DNA from 3 places in the Actinoplanes sp. NPDC023801 genome. Region 3 is predicted to be linked to each of the others. Evidence: riboswitches for the same ligand, from Rfam matches in the RefSeq annotation. Region 3 holds a riboswitch; each other region holds the start of a gene.
What was found. Region 3 has a riboswitch for cobalamin ahead of AB0G04_RS28185 (VWA domain-containing protein). Riboswitches for the same ligand answer to the same signal wherever they lie in the genome.
Positions count from the first base shown of each region.

Region 1 (4,206 bases), on a different contig from region 3:
GATCACCGAGGCCCGGGAACTGGCCACCGCGAGCGGGGCGACCAGAATCCTCGCCGAGGTGGAGGAGGCGGCTTCGCACGCGGCGTCTTCGCAGGTGGCTTCCTCTCAGGCGGCGCCGAATCCGTCCTCCAGGTAGGCGGACCCGCCGCCCGACCGGGCCCGCAGCGCCGCGGCGACCCGCCGGGCCAGCAACGGCAGCAGCCGCTCCTCCGCCTCCGGCCCGGTGCACCAGGCCCATCCCCGCAGCTCCTCGGCGGGCAGCCGGATACCGGCAGCGTCCCTTGCGAGGAGGATTCCGCCATCGAAGATCAACATCAATCCTTCGGTACGCCCCTCGCGCGCCGGAACCCAGTCGGTGACCAGCAGCCGTCCCACCGGTACGGAGAGCCCGAGTTCCTCCCGCAGTTCCCGCGCCGCTGCCGCCCGTGGCGACTCGTCAGCCTCGACGCAGCCACCGGGAACCTCCCAGTGCGGCTTGTAAGTGGGCTCGACCAGCAGCACCCGATCCTGCTCGTCACAGAGCAGAACCCCGGCCCCCATCCGTTTGCGTGGCAACGTGGCCGTCCAGTCCAACACCCACCCCTTCCCTTCCGGCTGGCCCCCACCGCTGTCTCAGCGTGCTTGAGGCAGCGGTGGGGTCCAGCTTGGGTTGTTGGGCTGGCAGCTCCCACTGTCTCAGCGTGCTTGAGACGGCGGTGAGAGCCAGCCGGGTTTTCAGTCCAGCCAGTGGTTGTCGTGTTCCAGGTAGAAGGCGGCCTTCTCCTCGTCGCTCATCTGCCCGATGCCGGCGAGACCCTCGAAATAGCCTTCGCGCGGCGCGCCGGGGGAGAAGTGCAGCAGCATCGAGGCGGGTTCACCGGACCGGTTCTTGAACCCGTGGATGCCGCCGATCGGCACGTGCACCCAGTCGTGCGGTTCCGCCTCGATCCACCGGTTCCCGTCATAGATGCTCATGACGCCGGAAAGGATGTAGAAGGATTCGCTGATCGTACGGTGGAAATGGGGGTCGGGGCCGGTGACGCCGGGCCCGCACTCCCAGCGGTAGAGGCCGAAAAGCCCTCCGGTGGAGGCACCGCTGGAGAGGTAGTGAACCCGGGTGCCGTTGTTCGGATAGACGAAGTCGGGGGCTGTCCCGGCCGGCCGGTAGACGGCGCTCTTCTCCCCGTCGTCCCCGTGATACTGCGGCGGCGGATATGTCATGGATCTATGTCTACCCGAAGACCGGAACCGGCCGGACGACTTTCCGGCGAAGGTGACGACCCGGCAGCCGACCGCTCTCCGCCCGTTCCCCGTCGCCGGGGAGGGCACTCCGGTATCGCGGGGGAGTGACATGGTCAACACAGCATGTTGGGTTAGGAGTTTCGGAAGCCGCCCATATATGGTGTTCCTCGCAGCTGGTTCGGTCAGGTGGTCACACACCTGACCGAGGCAACAGGGAACCCGGTGCGAAACCGGGACTGCCCCGCAGCGGTGAGTGGGAACGACCGCCGTCAGATGAGCACTGGGCTCGCACGAGCCTGGGAAGCGACGGCCAGTAGGTGGCTTTCAGCCGTGCCCGCGAGTCCGAAGACCTGCCAGCGCGCCGTACGCCATGGTGGTGTGCGGCGGTCGAAGGCCGCGTGGGACGGCCGACGCCGGATGTGTCCTCGCGGCCGTGTGCCCGGGGACCGATGGTGTCTGCCCCCGCGCGCCGAGCTCGCGAGGAGAGAGCAGGCATGACACTCACGCCGCAGAAGACGGGCGTGCCGGAGCAACGCCGGCACGTGATGCAGGTGCGCAAAAGAAACGGTGACCTGGAACCGGTCGACGTCAACAAGATCGTCAAGGCCGTCGAGCTGTGGGTCTCCGACCTGGACGAAGTGGACCCGCTACGGGTGGCGACCAGGACCATCAGCGGCCTGTACGACGGCGCGACGACCGCCGAGCTGGACAAGTTGTCGATTCAGACGGCCGCCGAGCTGATCGGTGAGGAACCGCAGTACTCGCGCCTCGCGGCCCGGCTGCTCTCCGCCTACGTCGACAAGGAGGTCCGCGGGCAGGGTGTGGCCAGCTTCAGCCAGTCGATCCGGTACGCCCACGGCCTCGGCCTGATCGGCGACGAGACCGCCGCCTTCGTGGCCCGCAACGCCCGCAAACTCGACGATGCCGTCGACGTGACCGGTGACCTGCGGTTCGAGTACTTCGGCCTGCGCACGGTCGCCGACCGTTACCTGTTGCGCCACCCGCACGAGCGGCTGGTCGTGGAGACCCCGCAGTACTGGCTGCTCCGGGTCGCCTGCGGCCTCTCCAAGGACGCCCGCGAGGCGATCGGCTTCTATCGGCTCATGTCGTCGCTGGCCTATCTGCCCAGCTCACCGACCCTGTTCAATTCGGGCACCCGGCACACCCAGATGTCGTCGTGTTTCCTGGTCGACTCGCCGAAGGACGAGCTCGACTCCATCTACGAGCGTTACCACCAGGTCGCGAAACTGTCGAAGTTCTCCGGTGGAATCGGCATCGCCTGGTCCCGGGTCCGCGGCCGCGGGGCGCTGATCCGGGGCACGAACGGCAAGTCGAACGGCATCGTCCCGTTCCTGAAGACGCTCGACGCCGGCGTGGCGGCGGTCAACCAGGGCGGCCGGCGTAAAGGCGCGGCGTGCGTCTATCTCGAGCCGTGGCATCCGGACGTCGAGGAGTTCCTGGAACTGCGCGACAACACCGGCGAGGACTCGCGGCGCACCCACAACCTCAATCTGGCGAACTGGATTCCCGACGAGTTCATGCGCCGGGTCGAGGCCGACGCCGAATGGTCGCTGATCGACCCGTCGGACGCCCCGGAACTGCCCGACCTGTTCGGCGAGGCGTTCGACGAGGCCTACCGCGCCGCGGAGAAGAAGGCGGTCAGAACCGTCAAGGCCCGGGATCTGTACGGGCGGATGATGCGCACGCTCGCCCAGACCGGAAACGGCTGGATGACGTTCAAGGACCGTTCCAACGCGCTGTCGAACCAGACCGGTGAACCGGGCAACACGATTCACCTGTCGAACCTGTGCACCGAGATCCTCGAGGTCAACAACGACGACGAGACGGCGGTCTGCAACCTCGGGTCGATCAACCTGGGCGCGCACGTCACGCCGGACGGCATCGACTGGGAGAAACTGCGGGAGACGGTCCGGACCGCGGTCGTCCATCTGGACCGCGTCATCGACATCAACTACTACCCGTCGCAGCAGGCGGCCGCGTCGAACCCGCGCTGGCGGCCGGTCGGACTCGGGCTGATGGGCCTGCAGGACGCGTTCTTCACCCTGCGGCTGCCGTTCGACTCCGAGGCGGCGCGTGAACTGTCGACGCGCGTCCAGGAGGAGATCTACCTGACGGCGCTGGAGGCCTCCGTCGCGCTGGCCGAGAGCTTCGGTGCGCACCCGGCGTTCGCCGAGACCCGCGCCGCCAAGGGCGACCTGCACCCGGAGCTGTGGGGCGTCACGCCGGTGCAGACCGAGCGGTGGGCCGCCGTCAAGGAACGGATCACCGAGCACGGCCTGCGGAACTCGCTGCTGGTCGCCATCGCGCCGACGGCGACGATCGCGTCGATCGCGGGCGCCTACGAATGCATCGAGCCGCAGGTGTCCAACCTGTTCAAGCGCGAGACGATGTCCGGCGAATTCCTTCAGATCAACACCTATCTGGTACGGGAACTCAAGTCCCGCGGTCTGTGGACCGCCCCCATCCGCGAGGCGATCAAGCGGGCCGAAGGGTCGGTGCAGGGCATTCTCGACCTGCCCGACGATGTCCGCGAACTGTTCCGCACGGCGTGGGAGATTCCGCAGCGCGCCCTGATCGACCTGGCCGCCGCCCGTGCCCCGTACATCGACCAGTCGCAGTCGCTGAACCTGTTCATGGCCGCGCCCACCATCAACAAGGTCTCCTCGATGTACCTCTACGCCTGGAAGGCCGGGCTGAAGACGACCTATTACCTGCGTTCGCGCCCGGCGACCCGGATCCAGCAGGCCACCGTCGCCGTCGCGCCGGCCGCACCGGTCTCGCTCATCCCGGCAATGACCGCCGCGGAAGCCTGCTCCCTGGAAAACCCCGAATCGTGTGAGGCCTGTCAGTGATGCTGCTCGACCCCGGAATGGACCTGACCCTGCGGCCGATGAAGTATCCGCACTTCTTCGACCGGTTCAAGGACGCCATCAAGAACACGTGGACCGTGGAGGAGGTCGACCT
Region 1 covers NZ_JBFAAI010000046.1:33,091-37,296, forward strand. The annotation lists gene AB0G04_RS42230 (GNAT family N-acetyltransferase) at 1-136, shown strand, start outside; gene AB0G04_RS42235 (NUDIX hydrolase) at 106-576, opposite strand; gene AB0G04_RS42240 (cupin domain-containing protein) at 715-1,200, opposite strand; cobalamin riboswitch at 1,379-1,594, shown strand; gene AB0G04_RS42245 (ribonucleoside-diphosphate reductase subunit alpha) at 1,716-4,094, shown strand; gene AB0G04_RS42250 (ribonucleotide-diphosphate reductase subunit beta) at 4,094-4,206, shown strand, end outside.
Region 1: linked by a shared signal. The riboswitch ahead of AB0G04_RS42245 (ribonucleoside-diphosphate reductase subunit alpha) and the one ahead of AB0G04_RS28185 (VWA domain-containing protein) in region 3 are both predicted to bind cobalamin.

Region 2 (4,206 bases), on a different contig from region 3:
GGGCGAAGCCGGTGAGCTGGCCGTCGGGGGTGGTGGCGCGGACGCCGTGGGCGCGTGGGGTGTTGAGCATGTCGGTGAGGCGGCGGGCGGCGTCGGCTGGGTGCCAGGTTTCGTTCCAGGGTGGTTGGCTGAAGGTGCGGGCGAACAGGGTGGCGCAGGTGTCGAGGTCGCCGGCGGTGAGGGGGCTGATCATGTGAGGAGTTTAGTGAGGTGGGTGCTGTTGGGGTCGGTGCGGTAGTCGGCGAACGGTTCGCAGGGTTGGAAGCCGAATCGCTGGTAGAGGGTGCGGGCGGGGTGGAAGAAGTCGGCGGTGCCGGTTTCCAGGTAGAGGCGTTGGTAGCCGCGGTGGCGGGCCTGTTCGATGAGGTGGGTGAGCAGGGCGGCGGCGACGCCGCGGCGTTGGGCGCGGGTGGCCGTACGCATGGATTTGATTTCTGCGTGGTGAGGGTCGAGGTGTTTGAGGGCGGCGCAGCCGAGGAGATGGTCGCCGTCGTGGGCGGTCCACATGGTGATGTCGGGGTGGCGCAGGGCGTCGAGGTCGAGGGCGTGTTTGCTTTCGGGTGGGGTGATGGCGCGCATCTGGTCGACGTGTTCCTGGAGCAGGGCGATGATGTCGGGTCCGGTGAGGTCGTCGACGGTGATGCGGAGGGTCACGGTGATCACTGTACGGTCGTGGCATGAACGGCCGGGTGATCCTGCTCAATGGGGCGTCGAGTTCGGGTAAGAGCAGTGTGGGGCGGGCGTTGTTGCCGTTGCTGGCGGATCCGTGGTTCTTCTTCCCGGTGGACGGGTTGGGGGAGATGCGGTCGACGGTGCATACGCGGGTGCTCGACGATGTCGGGGTTTATGACATGTTGACGCGGACGCGGCGGGGTTATCACCGGGCGGTGGCGGGGCTGGCGTCGGCCGGCAATGACGTGATCATGGATTATCCGTTGAGTGAGCCGTGGCGGCTGGTGGATCTGCTGGAGACGTTGCGCGGGTTCGATGTGACGCTGGTCGAGGTGCGGTGTGCGCCGGAGGAGTTGGATCGGCGGGAGTTGGCGCGCGGGGATCGGCCGGTGGGTTTGGCGCGGTCGCAGGGGTTGGTGTATGCGGTCGGTGACCGTGATGTCGTGGTGGATACGACGCGGACGGGTCCGGTGGCGTGTGCGCGGGTGATTGTGGCGGCGCTGGGCTCGCTGGTGGGTCCGAAGGCGTTCGACCGGTTGCGGGTGTCAGGCGGTCGGCAGGTGAAGGGTCCAGCGGTGGTGGTGGGTGAGGTGGGCGACGGCCAGCGGTGAGACGGTGAGCTGGTGGGGGTGGCCGGCGGGTAGTTGCAGGGCGGTGGCGAGCAGGGCCCGGATGATGGCGGGGTGGGCGACGACGGTCTGGCTGTGGCCGGTCTGGCGTGGGGAGTGCAGCCATGCGGCGGTGCGGGCGGTGATTGTGGTGTGGGATTCGCCGTCGTGGGGGCGGGCGTGCGGGTCGGTGAGCCAGTGTTCGAGGGTGGCCTGGTCGATCTGGTCGAGGGTGAGGCCGGTCCAGGTGCCGTAGCCGGGGTCGCGGAGTGCGGGTTCCTCGGCGGTGTGGTGGGCGCCGAGGAGGGTGGCGGTCTGCCGGGCGGCGCGGGACGGTGCGACGGTCCACCGGGTGTGGGGGTATCGGTGGGGTTGCAGCAGGGGTGAGTCGCGCAGGTGTGCGGTGGCGTTGCGGGCGCCGTCGTCGAGGTCGTGGTCGCCGCCGAACACTGCCTTGCGCAGGGCTGGGGTGTGTCCGGCGGCGATCAGCCGCAGTCTGGTCACGCGGTGGTGACGGTTGCCGTCTGTGGTGTGCCGGTGCGGGTGGCGAGCCGGTTCAGCAGGGCGGCGAAGGTGATGCCGAGGACGGTCCAGAGGACGGTCTGGGTGCCGAGGGACGAGATGCGGAAGTCCCAGAGCAGGGTGGCCGGGAAGTCGTCGGGGACTTCGTGGAAGGCGGGTAGCAGGGTGTAGGCGATGGTGACGACGACGAGGAAGCCGGCGGTGCCGGCGGCGGCGCGGCGCCACTGGTGGGTCTGGGTGCGGGTGGCGAGGGTGCCGGCCCAGACGGCGACCAGGCCGAGGGCGACCGCGGCGAGGTAGCCGGCGGTGCGCTGGTTGATGGTGTCGGGGTCGCCGACGGCGGGTGGGTTGGGTGGGTATTTGAGGAAGGGGATGGCGACGATGCCGAGGTAGCCGGCGGCGGCGAGGCCGAGGGCGGCGTGGGTGTCGCTGCCGGTGCGCAGGTGGCGTCGCAGGAGGGTGTAGGCGGTGGCGAGGATGCCGCCGAGGGCCAGGCCGATGAGGGCGGTGGCCAGGGGCAGGCCGACGGCGCGCTGGATGTCGCGGTCGACGAGGGGTTCGCCGGCTGTCTGCGCTGCGGGGGTGGCGGCTTCTTCGATGGCGATGGCTGCCTCGACGTGGGGTTCACCGGCGAGGTAGGCGAAGCCGCCGGCGAGCAGGCCGGCGAAGAGGCCGGCCAGCAGGCCGCGGAGCAGGAGCTGGATGTAGCCGGGCGTGGCCTGGCTCAGTGGCACGGGACACCGAGCAGGTGGCGGCCGTCGTGCATGAGTTCGTGCAGGTACATGCCGGTCTGGGAGAGGGCGCCCTGGTCGAAGGCGACGAGGTAGGCCAGCAGCAGCATCATGCCGGTGAAGCCGGCGGCGGTGGCGAGGAGTTTCGCGGAGACCGCGGGCGTGGTGAGGGTCTGTGCCTTGGACATGGTGGAGTGAACCTCCTACGGGATGACGCGTCCCGATCGATGGGGCCTGCGGCGCGTGAGCGTCCTGACTCACCGGCCCTCTGGCTGAGGGCCCGTTCACAGTGGCGCGACCGCACCGGACTCTCACCGGTTTCCCTCACACACCGCAGAATTGGCTGGTTTCAACCTAACGGCCGGGGTGGGCGGGGCACAACTGGGCGGCGGTAGCATCCACGCCGGTCGTTGTGCTGCGGGGGGTGGCGTTTTCGTGCGGTTCGTGGCGGTTGTCGTGGCCGGTGTGCTGGGTGCGGTGGTGGTGCCGGCGGCACCGGTGCGGGCGGCGCCGTGTCTGGGTCCGGGCCGGGTGGCGGCGGGGGTGCCGGTGGAGTTGAAGGCGTACGCGCCGGCGCGGCTGGCGGGTCTGGCGACCGGGGCCGGGGTGCGGGTCGCGGTGATCGATTCCGGGGTGGACGCACGGAATCCGCAGTTGAAGGGCCGGGTGCTGGCGGGCCGGGATCTGTTGCACGGTGCGGCGGACGGGCGGCGGGACTGTGTGGGGCACGGTACGGCGGTGGCCGGGATCATCGCGGGGCTGGCGGATGCGCGGACCGGGGTGCAGGGGCTGGCGCCGGGGGCGACGATCATTCCGGTCCGGGTGAGTGAGGACACGGAGCTGGACGGCCGGACGCCGGGTGGTGGGCGGCAGTCGAGTGCGGCGGCGTTCGCGGAGGCGATCACGTGGGCGGCGGGTACGGCCCGCGCGGACGTGATCAACGTCTCGCTCGTGATGCCGTCGGCGGATCCGCAGGTGCGTGCCGCGATTGCCGGGGCGGTCGAGGACGGGGTGATCGTGGTGGCGGCGGCCGGTAACGGGGGTGCTGCCGGTGGTGTGGCGTACCCGGCCGGGTATCCGGGGGTGATCGGGGTGGGTGCGGTGCGGGCGGACGGTACCGTTGCCGACTATTCGCAGCCGGGACCGCATGTGGACATTGCGGCGTTCGGTGACGGGGTGACGGTGCTGGCGCCGTTGCGGGGGCACCGGGCGGTGCAGGGGACGAGTTTCGCGGCGCCGTTCGTGTCGGCGACGGTGGCGTTGCTGCGGGAGCGGTTTCCGCGGGACAGTGCGTCGCAGTTGACGCAGCGGTTGTTGCGGTCGGCTGATCCGGCGCCGGGTGGTGCGCGCAGCAGTCAGTACGGCGCGGGGGTGCTGAATCCGTATCGGGCGTTGTCGGAGGAGGCCGGGCCGGTGGTGGCCGGGGTGGCGCGGGTGCCGGCGGTGCCGGTGGCGGCCGGTGGTGGCGGTGACTGGGAGCGCGCCGGGGTGTTCGCGGCCGGTGGTGCGGGGCTGGCGCTGCTGGCGGGTCTGGTGGCGGCGGTGGTGGCGCGGGGCCGGCGGCGGGGATGGCAGGCCGCCCACGGTCATGATCAAATGCCGGGATGATGTGGGAGGTCATCACCGAGGCGATGGGCCGGCTGTACCCGCAGGCGCAGCCGTGGCACGTGTCG
Region 2 covers NZ_JBFAAI010000004.1:187,237-191,442, forward strand. The annotation lists gene AB0G04_RS10710 (GNAT family N-acetyltransferase) at 1-193, opposite strand, end outside; gene AB0G04_RS10715 (GNAT family N-acetyltransferase) at 190-654, opposite strand; gene AB0G04_RS10720 (AAA family ATPase) at 678-1,283, shown strand; gene AB0G04_RS10725 (histidine phosphatase family protein) at 1,218-1,784, opposite strand; gene AB0G04_RS10730 (CbtA family protein) at 1,781-2,536, opposite strand; gene AB0G04_RS10735 (CbtB domain-containing protein) at 2,527-2,721, opposite strand; adenosylcobalamin (AdoCbl) riboswitch at 2,730-2,883, opposite strand; gene AB0G04_RS10740 (S8 family serine peptidase) at 2,978-4,141, shown strand; gene AB0G04_RS10745 (suppressor of fused domain protein) at 4,138-4,206, shown strand, end outside.
Region 2: linked by a shared signal. The riboswitch ahead of AB0G04_RS10735 (CbtB domain-containing protein) and the one ahead of AB0G04_RS28185 (VWA domain-containing protein) in region 3 are both predicted to bind cobalamin.

Region 3 (4,206 bases):
CAAGCTCGAGGAGATCGCGCTCTCCGACGAGTACTTCATCTCCCGCAAGCTGTACCCGAACGTCGACTTCTACACCGGCCTGATCTACAAGGCCATGGGCTTCCCGACCAACGCGTTCACCGTGCTCTTCGCGATCGGCCGGCTCCCCGGATGGATCGCGCAGTGGCGCGAGATGATGCTCGACCCGGCCAACAAGATCGGCCGCCCGCGGCAGATCTACACCGGCTCGCCGGTCCGCGACTTCGTGCCGCTCGACCAGCGCTGACCCGGATCCACCTCAGCAGCGCCCCGCCGGACTCCCGGCGGGGCGCTGCTGTGTGTGCGCCGCGGGGAGGGCTTGGCCGGTGGCCCCGGCGGGCATGAAAGGCTCCCACGGCAGGGAAGTGCGGCAGGAGGAGACGTATGGACGTCGTGATCGGCATCGACACCGGGACCACCTCGACCAAGGGAATCGCCGCGGGGCCGGATGGTGAGATCCGCGCTCTGACGAGTGTCCACTACCCGCTCGCCGTGCCCGCTCCGGGCCGCGCCGAGCTCGACCCGGTCCAGCTCGCCGACGCGGCGCGGAAGGCATTGATCGACGTGGCCGCGGCCTGCCGTGAGCGCGGCGACCGGGTGATCGCGATCAGTCTCAGCTCGTTCCTGCACGCGCTCGTCCCGATGGACGGCGACGGCAAGCCGGCCGGGCCGGTCGTCACCTGGGCCGACAACCGGGCCGCCGCGCAGTGCGAACGCATCGTCGCCGAGGGCCGGGCCAGAGAGCTCCAGGCCCGCACCGGCACCCCGGTCCACCCGATGTCGCCGCTGCCCAAGCTTGCCTGGTGGGCCGAGACCGACCCCGGCACGCTGCGTGGCGCCGCGCGCTGGGGCGGGGTCAAGGAGCTGATCGTCGCGGCGCTCACCGGCGGGCCGTTCCAGGTCGACCTGTCGATCGCCTCCGGCACCGGCCTCTACGACATCCACGCCCGGCGGTGGGACGACGAGGCCGTCGAGATCGCCGGGGTACGCCACTCGCAACTGGCCGAGGTGGTGCCGACGACCACGTCCCTGCGGCTCAGCACCGAGATCACCGCCGCCGCCGGCCTGGACGCCGGCACCCCGCTGATCATCGGCGCCGCCGACGGGCCGCTGGCCAACCTCGGGGTCGGCGCCACCCCGGCCGGCATCGGGGCGGTGTCGCTCGGCACCAGCGGCGCCTTGCGTACCGTCGTCGGCGTTCCCACCGCCGACGCCGCCGGCCGGCTCTTCTGCTACGCCCTCACCGAGGACCGCTGGGTGATCGGCGGAGCCGTCAACAACGCCGGCTCGGTGGTCCGCTGGGCCGGGCAGACCCTGATGCCCGGCGGCGACGGCGAGGACGCCGACGAGCGGGACGCGGCCCTGCTGGAGGAGGCGTCCCGGGTCGTCGCCGGCAGCGAGGGCCTGCTCTGCCTGCCGTACCTGCTCGGCGAGCGGGCCCCGTGGTGGCGGCCCGGCCTGCGCGGCGCCTACCTCGGGCTGCGCCGCGAGCACGGCCGCCCGCACCTCGTCCGGGCCGCCGTCGAGGGTGTCTGCCAGCAACTGGCGCTGGTCCGCGACTCGTTCGACGCCGAGGGCCACCCGCTCACCGAGATCCGGGCCACCGGCGGGGCGGCCGCCTCCAAACTGTGGGTCGACGTGCTCGCCGCCGCCCTGGACCTGCCGGTCACGGTGGCCGACGTGCCCGAGGGCACCGCGCTGGGCGCCTGCCTGCTCGGCCGGCACGCCCTCGGTGAACTGCCCGACCTCGACCAGGCCGCCGCGCTGGTGCATACCGGCCGGCCGGTCCGCCCCGACCCGGACGACGCCGAGTTCTACCGCCGGCTGCGGCCGCTCGTGGAGAAGTCCGCCCTGGCCGTCCTGGACGTCGTCGCCGAACTCGACCGCCTCGCCCCGGAACCTCTCCCCAGCACCGAGAAGGCCGTCCGCTCCTGATCAACCCTGGCTGGACGCCACCGTTGTCTCATCGACGCCGAGACAACGGTGGCGTCCAGCCGGTTGCTCGTCCCGGCGGGACGGTGGTGACCGAACCCGCCCAGCCGGTTGCTCGCCCCGGCGGGACGGCCGTGACGGACCCCGCGTTGACGGGTGCCCGGCCGGTCGGGAAGAGTGACCGGCGAGCGGTAGCGGAGGAACCCGGTGCGAATCCGGGACGGTCCCGCCACTGTGACCGGTGGCTCGTCGACAGGGCTTTCCGGGAGCCAGGAACTCCGGCCGCTCGTGACAACCGACGCGCGGGCGTGGACACCCGCACCGAAGGGATCCTGGTGACGACTCCGTACCCGTTCTCGGCTGTGGTCGGCCTCGACGACCTACGTCTCGCCCTGCTGCTGACCGCGGTGTCCCCGGCCGTCGGCGGGGTTCTCGTCCGGGGCGAGAAAGGCACCGCCAAGAGCACCGTGGTCCGCGCCCTGGCCAGCCTGTTGCCGCAGGTTACGGTCGTGCACGGCTGCCGGTTCGCCTGTGACCCGGCCGCGCCCGACCCCGCTTGTCCCGACGGCCCGCACACACCGGGCGGGCCGTCGGACGACCGGCCCGCGAGCCTCGTGGAACTGCCCGTCGGCGCCACCGAGGACCGCGTCGTCGGCACCCTCGACCTGCAGCGGGCCCTCAGCGACGGCGTGAAGGCGTACGAGCCGGGACTGCTGGCCGCCGCACACCGGGGCGTCCTCTACGTCGACGAGGTCAACCTCCTTCCCGACCACCTCGTGGACCTGCTTCTCGACGCCGCCGCGATGGGCCGCGCCCACGTCGAGCGGGACGGCGTCTCGGTCAAGCACGCCGCCCGGTTCCTGCTGGTCGGCACCATGAACCCGGAGGAGGGCGAGCCCCGCCCGCAACTCGTCGACCGGTTCGGCCTGGTCGTCACGGTCGCCGCGCCCCGCGACGCCCGCCAGCGCGCCGAGGTGGTCCGGCGCCGGCTCGCCTACGAGGCCGACCCGGCCGGTTTCGCCGCCCGCTACGAGCAGCAGGAACGTGACTACGCGGCGCGCATCGCCGCGGCCCGCGCCGTTCTGCCGTCGGTGGATCTGCCGGACGCCGAACTCGATCGGATCGCCCGCGTCTGCCTCGCCTACGGTGTCGACGGCATGCGTGCCGACATCGTGGTGGCCCGCTGCGCGGTGACGCTTGCGGCCTGGCACGGCCGCGACCGGGTCACCGCCGACGACGTCCGCGACGCGGCCCGGCTGGCCCTTCCGCACCGGCGCCGTACCGACCCGCTCGACCCGCCCGGCACCGACGAACAGAAACTCGACGATGCCCTGGCCGAGGCCGAACGCCAGGCCGAGGAGGAGGACGCCGCGCCACCGGAGACGCCGGGCGTCCCGGGCTCCACGGACCCCTCCGGCGACGACGGTCCCGACGACGACGGCCCGGGCGGCGGAGGCGGTTCTCCCGGCCCGCAGAACCCCTCCGGCGGTACGGGCGGGAGCACCCACCCGCCGAGCGAGTCCGACATGCCCGCCGGCCCCGGCCGGGAACCCTCGCCGGGACCTGATCCGTCGGCGTCCACCGACGACCCCGCCACCGGCCGGTCACCGTCCGGGGCGGTGGCCGCCGCCGGAACCGCGTACCGTCCGCGCACGCTGCGGATCGCGGCCCGTGGCGAGGGCGGTCACGCCGGCCGGCGCTCCCCGGCCTTCGCCCGGCGCGGCCGCGTCGTGGGTGCCCGGCTGCCGCAGGGCAAGATCTCCGGCGCTCCGCACCTGTTCGCCACCCTCCGAGCCGCCCTGGACCGAGCCGCCCTGGACCGACCCGCCCTCGACGGTGCCGGTGCTTCTGAGGGCGGCGCGGCCGGCGCCGCCGGTGCGGTACGGGGGATCCGGGTGGAGCCGCGGGACCTGCGCGAGTCGGTGCACGTCGGGCGGGAGGCGAACCTCGTGCTCTTCGTCGTGGACGCCTCCGGTTCGATGGCCGCACGCAAGCGGATGACACTGGTCAAGACGGCCGTGCTGTCCTTGCTGCGAGACGCCTACCAGCGGCGGGACCGGATCGGGATGATCACCTTCCGGGGCAGCGACGCCGAGGTGGTGCTGCCCCCGACATCAAGCCACGAGGTGGGCGTGCAGCGACTGGCAGCCCTGCGGACCGGCGGCCGCACGCCGCTCGCCGCCGGACTGCGGGCCGCCGTCGCCACGATCGCCACCGAACGCCGGCGCGACCCGCGTCGCCGTCCGCTGCTGGTGA
Region 3 covers NZ_JBFAAI010000017.1:191,751-195,956, reverse strand. The annotation lists gene AB0G04_RS28195 (citrate synthase) at 1-265, shown strand, start outside; gene AB0G04_RS28190 (gluconokinase) at 403-1,953, shown strand; cobalamin riboswitch at 2,123-2,252, shown strand; gene AB0G04_RS28185 (VWA domain-containing protein) at 2,286-4,206, shown strand, end outside.